3 regions of the Variovorax sp. PBL-E5 genome follow, and region 2 is predicted to be linked to each of the others. Evidence: riboswitches for the same ligand, from Rfam matches in the RefSeq annotation. Region 2 holds a riboswitch; each other region holds the start of a gene.
The links. A riboswitch is a leader RNA that binds a small molecule or an ion and turns the genes downstream of it on or off. The one in region 2 is predicted to bind glycine.
Positions count from the first base shown of each region.

Region 1: it holds a riboswitch for glycine, as region 2 does, so the genes downstream of both, WDLP6_RS21050 (D-amino acid dehydrogenase) here and WDLP6_RS02410 (FAD-dependent oxidoreductase) in region 2, are expected to answer to the same signal.
Region 3: it holds a riboswitch for glycine, as region 2 does, so the genes downstream of both, gcvT (glycine cleavage system aminomethyltransferase GcvT) here and WDLP6_RS02410 (FAD-dependent oxidoreductase) in region 2, are expected to answer to the same signal.

Region 1 covers NZ_LR594671.1:4,342,418-4,345,683, reverse strand. Annotated here, with positions in the region: gene WDLP6_RS21050 (D-amino acid dehydrogenase) at 1-1,247, opposite strand, end outside; glycine riboswitch at 1,335-1,439, opposite strand; glycine riboswitch at 1,455-1,544, opposite strand; gene WDLP6_RS21045 (PDR/VanB family oxidoreductase) at 1,700-2,656, shown strand; gene WDLP6_RS21040 (hypothetical protein) at 2,959-3,126, shown strand; gene WDLP6_RS21035 (hypothetical protein) at 3,136-3,266, shown strand, end outside.
Region 2 covers NZ_LR594671.1:493,416-496,681, forward strand. Annotated here, with positions in the region: gene WDLP6_RS02405 (FIST signal transduction protein) at 1-413, shown strand, start outside; gene WDLP6_RS02410 (FAD-dependent oxidoreductase) at 436-1,680, opposite strand; glycine riboswitch at 1,753-1,860, opposite strand; gene WDLP6_RS02415 (helix-turn-helix domain-containing protein) at 2,014-2,748, opposite strand; gene WDLP6_RS02420 (hypothetical protein) at 2,869-3,266, shown strand, end outside.
Region 3 covers NZ_LR594671.1:2,185,030-2,188,295, reverse strand. Annotated here, with positions in the region: gene WDLP6_RS10705 (electron transfer flavoprotein-ubiquinone oxidoreductase) at 1-565, shown strand, start outside; gene WDLP6_RS10700 (hypothetical protein) at 771-1,268, shown strand; glycine riboswitch at 1,307-1,405, shown strand; glycine riboswitch at 1,423-1,535, shown strand; gene gcvT (glycine cleavage system aminomethyltransferase GcvT) at 1,582-2,757, shown strand; gene gcvH (glycine cleavage system protein GcvH) at 2,813-3,187, shown strand; gene gcvP (aminomethyl-transferring glycine dehydrogenase) at 3,225-3,266, shown strand, end outside.

The sequences.
Region 1 (3,266 bases), 3.8 Mb from region 2:
TCCACCTCCGGCGCGAGTCCGCTCACGATGCGCGCGATCGACTTGCCCGAACCGCAGGCGTGCGTCCAGCCCAGCGTGCCGTGGCCGGTGTTGAGGAACAGGTTCGGCAACCGGGTGGCGCCGATCAGCGGCACGTTGCTCGGCGTGGCGGGGCGCAGCCCGGTCCAGAACTGGGCCTGCGTCGTGTCGCCGGCGCCGGGGAACAGCTGCTCGACGCGCCGCACGATGGCCTCGCAGCGCACGCGGTTCAGGTCGCGGTCGTAGCCGTTGAGTTCGGCCGTGCCGGCGATGCGCATGCGGTCGCCCGTGGCCGAGGTGTAGCGCGAGAACACCAGCTTGTATTCGTCGTCGGTGAGCGAGACCTGATAGGCCTTCGAGGCATCGATGACCGGCAGCGTGACCGAATAGCCCTTGGCCGGATAGATCGGCAGCCGGATGCCCAACGGCGCCGCATAGAGGGGGCTGAGCGAGCCCATCGCGAGCACGAAGGCATCGCCGCGGATGCGCTGGAAGCGGCCTTCGCTGTCGGTCGCCTCGACGTGGTCGATGCTGCCGCCGGCCTCGCGGATCGCGGTCACCGTGTGGCTCATGAGGAACCTCACACCGGCCGCCTGGCAGAGCTTGACCAGCTCGCGCGCGAAGCGGTTGGCGTCGCCCGACTCGTCCTCGGCCGTGTAGGTGGCGCCGGCCAGCTGCGGGCGGATATGAGCCAGCGCGGGTTCGAGCCGCACGGCTTCGTCGGCCGAGATCACCTGGCGTTCGCAGCCGAGTGCGCGCATCTGCTCGGCGGGCTTGAGCGCGCCATCGAATTCCTTTTGGGTCGTGTAGAAGTGCAGGATGCCCTGCGTGCGCTGCTCGTAGTCGAGGCCGGTGTCGCGGCGCAGCTGCTGCAGCGTCGCGCGGCTGTAGGTGCCCAGCCGCACGATCTGCTCGATGTTGTGGCGGGTGCGCGCCGGCGTGCATTCACGCAGGAACTGCAGGCCCCAGAGCCACTGCCGCATGTCGGCGCGGAAGCGAAAGAGCAGGGGTGCGTCTTCCTTGCCGAGCCATTGCAGCACCTTGAGCGGCGCGCTCGGGTTGGCCCAGGGCTCGGCATGGCTGACCGAGATCTGGCCGCCGTTGGCGAAGCTGGTTTCGGCGGCCGGCGTGGCCTGCCGGTCGATCACGGTCACGTCGTGGCCGAGTTGCTGGAGGTAGTAGGCCGAGGTGACGCCGAGCAGGCCGGCGCCGAGAACGATCACGCGCATGTCAAGAACCCCTTCGAGGTTTTGGCGCTCGAACACGGCGAAACGGATGCTGCAAAAAGAAAAGCAACCGGAACGCATGTTCAAGTTGCCGCTCCCCCTGTCCTCGGTACCTGAGAGATTCACCCTCTGCGGCGCAGCGGGCTTGCTCCTTCGGTGCATCACGTGGCGTGATGGCTCTCCAGACGGCTCTGACGATGGTTGCAGTACGGGCTCATCACGTGAGCCGACCTGAGCGTTTATGGGAGTTTGCGCCTTCGGTGAGGCCGCTCGCGCGGCCTGCTCTCCTGCGAGCGCGAGTCTAACCGAAGCAGGGCGCGCGGTCGATGAGCGCGTGCGACGCGATGCATCACTTCGCGCGATGCCTCGCATCCAAAGGAACGATTTTTTCTTTCGTCCACGGCCTTCGACAATTTTCGCTTCTGCCCTATCGGATATCGAAACGCGAAGCGACCATGAACAGCTCTTCTCTTTTGCACGTGACGGTGAGCGCCGTCCGCCGCGAAGCCCGGCACATCGTGAGCCTCGAGCTGCGTCCGCGCACGCGAGAAGCGTTGCCGGTCTTCGAGCCCGGGGCGCACATCGACCTGCACCTGGCGCCGGATCTGGTCCGCAGCTACTCGCTGCTGAACCCGGACACCGAAGGCGATCGCTACCGGATCGCCATCCTCAACGACAGGAACAGCCGCGGCGGATCGCGCCATGTCCACGAGCGGCTCGCGGTCGGGTCGATGCTGGACATCTCGCCGCCGCGCAATCATTTCCCGCTGAATACCGAAGCGTCGAGGTCGGTCCTGCTGGCGGGCGGCATCGGCATCACGCCGATCCTCGCCATGCACGAGCGGCTCGCGGCGCTGGGCAAGCCGGCGTCGCTGCTGTACTGCGCGCGGTCCCGGCCGGAGGCAGCATTCTGCGAACGGCTCGGGTCGTCGAAGAGCGTCAGCTTCCACTTCGACGAAGAGCAGGGAAGGCCGCCCGATCTGCGCGAATTCCTCTCGGGCGAACCGGCGGCGAGCGATTTCTATTGCTGCGGGCCGGCGCCGATGATTGCTGCCTTCGAACGCATCTGCGAGGAACTCGGCTTCAGGAAGGTCCATGTCGAACGCTTTGCGGCGGATGCGGGGCACGGGGTGTCGCGGCAGCAGCATCCCTACACGGTGACGCTGGCGCGCACCGGCCGGACCCTTGCCGTACAGCCGGGCGTCGCGCTGCTCGATGCCCTGCACCAAGCCGGCATCGACGCCGATTGCGGTTGCCGCGAGGGCGTCTGCCGCGCCTGCGAGACACGGGTGCTCGAGGGCATTCCGGCGCACCGGGATTCGGTGCTCTCGAGCGAGGAGCGCGCTTCGAACCGGACGATGATGGTTTGCGTGTCGGGCTGCGTCGGCGAACACCTCGTTCTCGATCTTTGAGCCGGTCATCGGCAGGAAACCCCTGTCCAGCGCCTGCAGCCAGGGCAGCGCTTCCCGCCGCTCGGCCGCTCTGCCAGCCGCCGAGGCAGACAAAACACCCCTTAAAACGCGCCCCCGTGTGAAATGCATCACGTGAAATGATTAGTTCTTAGGTACTACATGTAATTACAATTGGCTACATGAAGTCACATGCAGGCCACCGTTCGATGGGGAGGCAGGGAAACCTGGCCTTCGGATCGTTCGTCGGATAAAAGCCGATGCTCTACAGCCTGCTCCAACGCCTCGCCCTGGGCCCGCTGCCCATGACGTTCACGAATGCCCAGGAGATCGAGCACCTGCGCACGCTCAGGGACGGCGGCTGGGTCAAGGTCTCTTTCACGCCGGGCGCCAGGCCGGGCCAGGGGACAGCGACGGTGACCGAACTGACCGCCCTGGGCAGGGTGGCCATGCGCTTCATTCCACCTGAGTAGGAGCAAGTCATGCGAGCACTCGTCTGCACCCTGGTCGGCCTTGCCGTCTTTGCCGGTTGTACCGCCGCCTGGTGGTTCTATTGGCCGGTGTGGCAGGTCGAGATGCAGGTCAAGCGCAAGCTCCCCGCGTCCGGTGTCGC
Region 2 (3,266 bases):
GGCTCGATCCGACGCGTCGCGGCGTGGCGATCGCCGACGTCGCCGAAGCCGGCATGCGCATGACCTTCTGCCGCCGCAATGCGCAGGCGGCGCGCGCCGATCTCATGCGTGTCTGTGCCGAGATCCGCGAGGAACTCGAACCCGAGGAGCAGACGCTGGCGACGGCGCGCGCGGTCGCGGCCGGCGAGGCCGAGGCCGCGCCCCATCCCGCACGCCGCATCGCGGGCGCGGTGTACGTGAGCTGCTCCGGCCGCGGCGGCCCGCATTTCGGCGCGCCCGGCGCGGAGCTGCAGATCGTGCGGCATGCGCTCGGCGACGTGCCGCTGGTCGGCTTCTTCGCGGCCGGCGAGATCGCGCGGCATCACCTGTACGGCTACACCGGCGTGCTGACGGTCTTCATCGGCGCCGATTGAGCGCGAGGCGGCCTGCGCCGGCCTACATGCCGCGGAAGGCGAACTCGAGTTCGGGCCGCAGGCCGCTCATGATCCGGGCGATCGACTTGCCGGCGCCGCAGACGTGCACCCAGCCATGCGCGCCGGGCGCGGTGTTGAGGAACAGGTTGGGCAGCCGCGTCTTGCCGATCATGGGCAGCCCGTTCCGGCTCACCGCATGCCCGACGGTTTCGAGCGTGGCGTGCGCCGTGTCGGCGGCGCCGGGGAACAACTGCTCGAAGCGGCGCAGGATGGCGTCGAAGCGATCGGAGTCGGCTTCGCCTTCCTCGTCGAGGCGGTCGCGCGCGAAGCCCGAGACCCGCAGGGAATCGCCCGCCGGCGTCTCGATGCGCGTGATGCGCAGCTTGCCCTGGCGGTCCCGCAGGGTTACGCGCGGAGCGCGGGCGGCATCCTTGATCGGCATCGTGACGATGTACTCGCGCAGGTGGCGCAGCGGCATCGCGATGCCCAGTTGCTGCGCATGCGGCGCGCCGGCCGCGCCGAGCGCGAGCACATAGGCCTGGGCGCGCATGGCCGTGGGCCGGCCGCCGGCATCGCGCAGTTCGACGTGGTCGATGCGGCCCTCGCGCTCGTGCAGCGACACCACCGTGTGCTTCATCGCGAAGCGGACCCCGGCCGCGCGGCACAGGAAGACGAGGCTGGCCGCGAACTGGGCCGGATCGCGCGCCGGGTCGTCCTGCGTATAGGCCGCGCCGGCGAGGCCTATGCGCATCGCCTGCAGCGCCGGCTCGATGCGCAGCGCGTCCTCGGGCGAGAGCAGGCGTTCTTCGCAGCCCAGCCTGTTCCAGTGCGCGGCGCGGGCCGTGCGGTCCTCGAAAGCGGCAGCGTCCGTGTAAAGGCTCAGCAGGCCTGCGGTGCGCGCGCTCTGGGGCATGCCGGCTTCGTCGCTCAGCGCGCGCACGCTTTCGCGGCTGTAGGCGGCCAGGCGAACGAGATGCTCGAACGGATCGGACTTGCGGCGTTCGCCGATGGCACGGTCGAGCAGCCGGGCCAAGTGCCTTCGCAGGCGGCTGTACAGCGCCGATTCCTTGCGCTTCGTGCCGGCAGGGGATGAGGACAGTGCCGCCGGCTGCGCTGCGGCGCCTTCCTCATGGCGGTTCACGCGGCCGCGCGCCTTGGCCGCGGGGCTCGCGTGCCGGTCGACCACCGTCACCTCGTGGCCCAGCTGTTGCAGGTAGTAGGCCGATGCGACGCCGAGCAGGCCGGCGCCCAGAACAATCACGCGCATGTCCGTATCCTTTGGGGATGGCACGAACGGCGGGTGGCGGCGCGGATGGCGGCCTTCACCCGGGGTTCAGACTGCCGCTCCCCTGTCCTTGTACCTGAGAGATTCACCCGCGTGCGACCCGCAGCGGGCTTGCTCCTTCGGAGCGCCGCGTGCCGCGGCGGCTCTCCAGTCGGCGATTGATCAACAACGATGCAGTGACCGAATCGCCTTCGGCGATTCACCTGAGCGTTCATGGGAGTTTGCGCCATCGGTGGGATGGTGGGGATCATCCGCTTTTCTGCGATCGGTAGTCCAGCGCAGAAACCGGTTTCTTGAATCATGTGGGCGACCCGCTCAAGCCCGGCGCAGGCGCGTGAAAAGCTCGAATTCCCAGTTGCGCATGCCGAGCAGCAAGGTATAGCCCTCGCGTTCCTTGGGCGACAGCTTCTGGTCGGTCTGGTGCTGCTGGGCGAAGTCCTGGGCCACGCGCTGCAGGCGTTCGAGGAAGGCGGGCGCCAGCGAGCGGCTGATCGAGCCGTGGACCAGCAGCAGGCCTTCGGCCGGCCCGTCGAAGCCGCCCTTGTAGTAGTCGAGCACCACGTTCTCGCGGAAGAAATCCATCACCGGGCCATGCGGGCGCCAGCGGAAGGTCTTGGCCAGCTTGAGGCGGTAGCGGTTCAGCGGACGCAGCTCGATGATGCCGATGCGGTCGAGCTGGGCCAGGTAGCCGATGCACTCGGCCTGGCTGATCCGGTAGGCGGTGACGATCTGCTCCAGCGTCCACTGGCTCAGCACGTTGATCGCCACCAGCAGCAGCTTCTTGTCCTTGACCACGGCATTTTCCTGCTCGAGCGTCAGCTCCTTCAGCAAGGGCTGATCGTCGGCCACACGGCGGGCGAGTTCGGCGAAATCGATCTTGAGTGCGCGGCAGATCGCGTCGACCCGCGTGAGCGGCATGTCGCCCTTGGCGAGCATGCGCTTGACGCTGGACTCGGCCATGTCGAGCGACTTGGCGAGATCCGCATAGGTCATGCGGGCATTCTTGAGTTCGTTCTTCAGGGCCTGGACGAGGTCGACGGTGGTGCTCATGGGAAGAGTATTGCCTGTTGATACCAAGGGGCGTTGGAAATTGCTCCGTATCGATTTTCGATGCCCGAGAGGGGGTTGGCAACCTACATTCCGCCCCACCGCCACCCCACGGAGTCCGCCATGTCCCTGCTGTCTTCCCTTTCCCGCCGCGAGCGCGGCCTGCTGTCCGTGTTCGCGTTGCTGACCTTGGTTGCGGTCGCCGGGCCGGATCTGCAAGCGACCGAACTGCCGCCGGCCGTGTTCGCCGATACCCAGGCCTGGCACGGGCTGCCGAACGCGATGGATGTGCTCAGCAACCTGCCCTTCCTGGTCATCGGGCTCTGGGGCCTGCGCTGGCTGCACTGGCTCGACCGGGCGCATGAAGACGTGCTGGATGCGGTGCCGCTGCCGCCATCGATGGTCCATCCGCCGGTCAATGCCCTCGATTGCGCCTGGATGTTCTTCGCCGGCCTGATCCTCACCGCCGCCGGCTCGGCCTTCTACCACCTGCAGCCCGACGACCTGCGCCTGGCGGCGGA
Region 3 (3,266 bases), 1.7 Mb from region 2:
GCAGCACGACGAACTCACGGCCTACCCCGCGGCCTTCGAGAAGAGCTGGCTGCGCACCGAACTCAACAAGGCACGCAACTTCAAGCAGTGGTTCAAGAAGGGCCTGGCGGTCGGCACGGTGATGACCGGCATCGAGCAGTTCGTGCTGCGCGGCCACATCCCATGGACGATTCACCGCACCGAGGCCGATCACCAGCGCCTCAAGCGGGCATCGGCCAGCAAGAAGATCGCCTACCCGAAACCGGACAACAAGCTCACCTTCGACCGGCTGTCGTCGGTCTTCGTGAGCAACACCAACCACGAAGAGAACCAGCCCGCGCACCTGACGCTCAAGGACGCGACGGTGCCGACCCGGATCAACCTGCCCGACTACGCCGGCCCCGAGAGCCGCTACTGTCCCGCCGGCGTGTACGAGTTCGTGCCGGATGAGGGCGGCAAGGAGCGCCTGCAGATCAATGCGCAGAACTGCGTGCATTGCAAGACCTGCGACATCAAGGATCCGACGCAGAACATCGTGTGGGTGACGCCCGAGGGCGGCGGCGGGCCGAACTACGTCGGCATGTGACGGGCTTTCTCCCTCCTCCTCTGGGGGAGGGTTGGGGTGGGGGCACCGGGCCTTTGAACTGTGCGTTGCGCGTGACGTGAGGCCGGAGCCGGGAATTCGCCCCGGCCGACAGCCTCAACAGAAATCGCACCCTTCGAATCACCCATTCACAAAGCCGTCACACCCACCCCCGATGCTGCAAGGCTCGCCCGCAAGCCAGCATCCCATGTTCCTCATCAAGACCGACAAGGCCCATCAAGAACTCCAGCCCGGCCGCCGGACCCTCGGCCAGCGTGAGCGCGCCCTGCTGCTGATGGCCAACGGCCATCGCTCGGTGACCGACTTCGGCGAGCTCTTCGGCGGCCGCGAGCAGGCCAGCCGCGTCGCGGCCCAGTTGATGGACACCGGCTATCTGCAGCACCGCCAGCCGGCCCCGCAGCCCGAACCCGCCGTGGCCGTCGCCGCCGATGTCTTCGACGGCAAGCGGTCGCTCGCCACCACGCGGATGTTCCTGTTCGACCTCTGCGAGCGCATGTTCGTGCGGCGCGACCCGCCGCTGGCCGAACGCTTCCGTGAGGCCTTGCGCGCAGCGCGCGACCGCGAATCGATGCTGGCGACGGCCAACGCCATGCTCGAGGCGATCGAGCAGGCCGCCGGCGCCGAGCGCGCCGAATCGATCCGCGAGCGCATCGACAAGCTGCTGCCCGCCCTGCCCCTGCATTGAACCGATCGGCGGCGCCGGGCGCCACCGATCCCTTACACTCACCAGGGTCAGGAGAGAGCCCCGCCCCGCGGAGCCGCCGAAGGCGCAGGTCCCACCGATCCACGGGCCCGAACGCTCAGGCAAAAGGACTGACGAAGCGCCGATCTTTTTCGCGCGTTTCCTTGCTGGAGAGAGCCGGCCCGCCGCGCAAGCGCAGGGCCGTCCACCGAAGGAGCAAACCCCGATCGTGGGGCGAATCTCTCAGGTAAAGCGGACAGCAGGGGTGGCCCATGGCTCGCGCCATGGAACGAGACTGCCCCTTTTGGAGAGTGCCTTGGCCTCCTCATCCGCATCCGCATCCGGTGACGATCTTCAGAAGACACCGCTGTACGACCTGCACGTGGAACTCGGCGCACGCATGGTGCCCTTCGCCGGCTATTCGATGCCCGTGCAGTACCCGGCCGGCCTGATGGCCGAGCACAAGCACACGCGCAGTGCCGCCGGCCTGTTCGACATCTCGCACATGGGCCAGCTCCGGCTGGTCGGTCCCGACGCCGCGGCCGCGTTCGAAACCCTGATGCCGGTCGACGTCGTCGGGCTGGCGGCCGGCCGGCAGCGCTACGGCCTGCTGCTGAACGACGACGGCGGCATCCTCGACGACCTGATGTTCTTCAACGAAGGCAAGGATTCGCTCTTCGTGATCGTCAACGGCGCCTGCAAGAAGGCCGACATCGCCCACATCACCGTGAAGATCGGCGCACGCTGCCAGGTGCAGCCCCTGCCCGACCACGCCCTGCTGGCGCTGCAGGGGCCACAGGCTGCGGCGACGCTGGCGCGGCTGTCGCCAGGGATCGAGCGCTTCGTCTTCATGACCGGCGGTGCGGTGCAGATCGGCGGCATCGCCGCCTTCGTCACGCGCAGCGGCTACACCGGCGAGGACGGCTTCGAGATCTCGGTCGCCGCGCAGGACGCCGAGGCGCTGGCCCGCCTGCTGCTCGCGCAGGCCGAGGTCAAGCCCGTCGGCCTGGGCGCACGCAATTCGCTGCGGCTCGAAGCGGGGCTGTGCCTCTACGGCAACGACATCGACGAGACGACCACGCCGGTCGAGGCCTCGCTCGGGTGGGCGATGCAGAAGGTGCGCCGCGCCGGCGGCGCGCGCGAGGGCGGCTTTCCCGGCGCCGCGAAGGTGCTGGCGCAACTCGTCGCCGCCAGCGGCACGGCCGGCCACCTCGACCACCACACGCTCAAGCGCAAGCGCGTCGGCCTGGTGGCGCTGGAACGCGTGCCGGTGCGCGACGGCACGCTGCTCGAATCCTTCGAAGGCCAGCCGATCGGCCACGTGACCAGCGGCCTGCTCGGCCCCACGGTCGACCGGCCGGTCGCGATGGCCTATGTGGCGCTCGCCTACGCCGAACCCGGCACGCGCATCCAGGCCATGGTGCGCGGCAAGGCGGTGCCGATGGAAGTCAGCACCATGCCCTTCGTGCCCGCCCACTACTTCAGAGGCTGAGCCTCGACCCGATTCCTTCCATTCAAGCGGCCCATTTTTTCCAGGAGATTCCTTCATGACCATCAAGTACACCAAGGACCACGAATGGGTCCAGCCCGGGGACGGCAACACCGCCACGGTCGGCATCACGCTGCATGCGCAGGATGCGCTCGGCGACGTGGTCTTCGTCGACCTGCCCCCGATCGGCAAGACCTTCGCGCAGGGCGAGATCGCCGGCGTGGTCGAGTCGGTCAAGGCCGCGGCCGACGTGTTCATGCCCGTGTCGGGCGAGATCACCGAAGTCAACGAAGCGCTGCGCGCCGACCCTTCGCTGGCCAACAGCGACCCGACCGGTGCCGGCTGGTTCTTCAAGGTGCGCCTCGGCGAGCCGGCGCAGCTCGACGCGCTGCTCGACGCCACGGCCTATCAGAAATTCGCCGACGAAGCCTGATTCGCCCCCTCCCTGCCCGACCGCACGACTGCCCTCCATGCCGACGCCCGTCCAGACCTCCTTACCCTCGCTGCGCTAT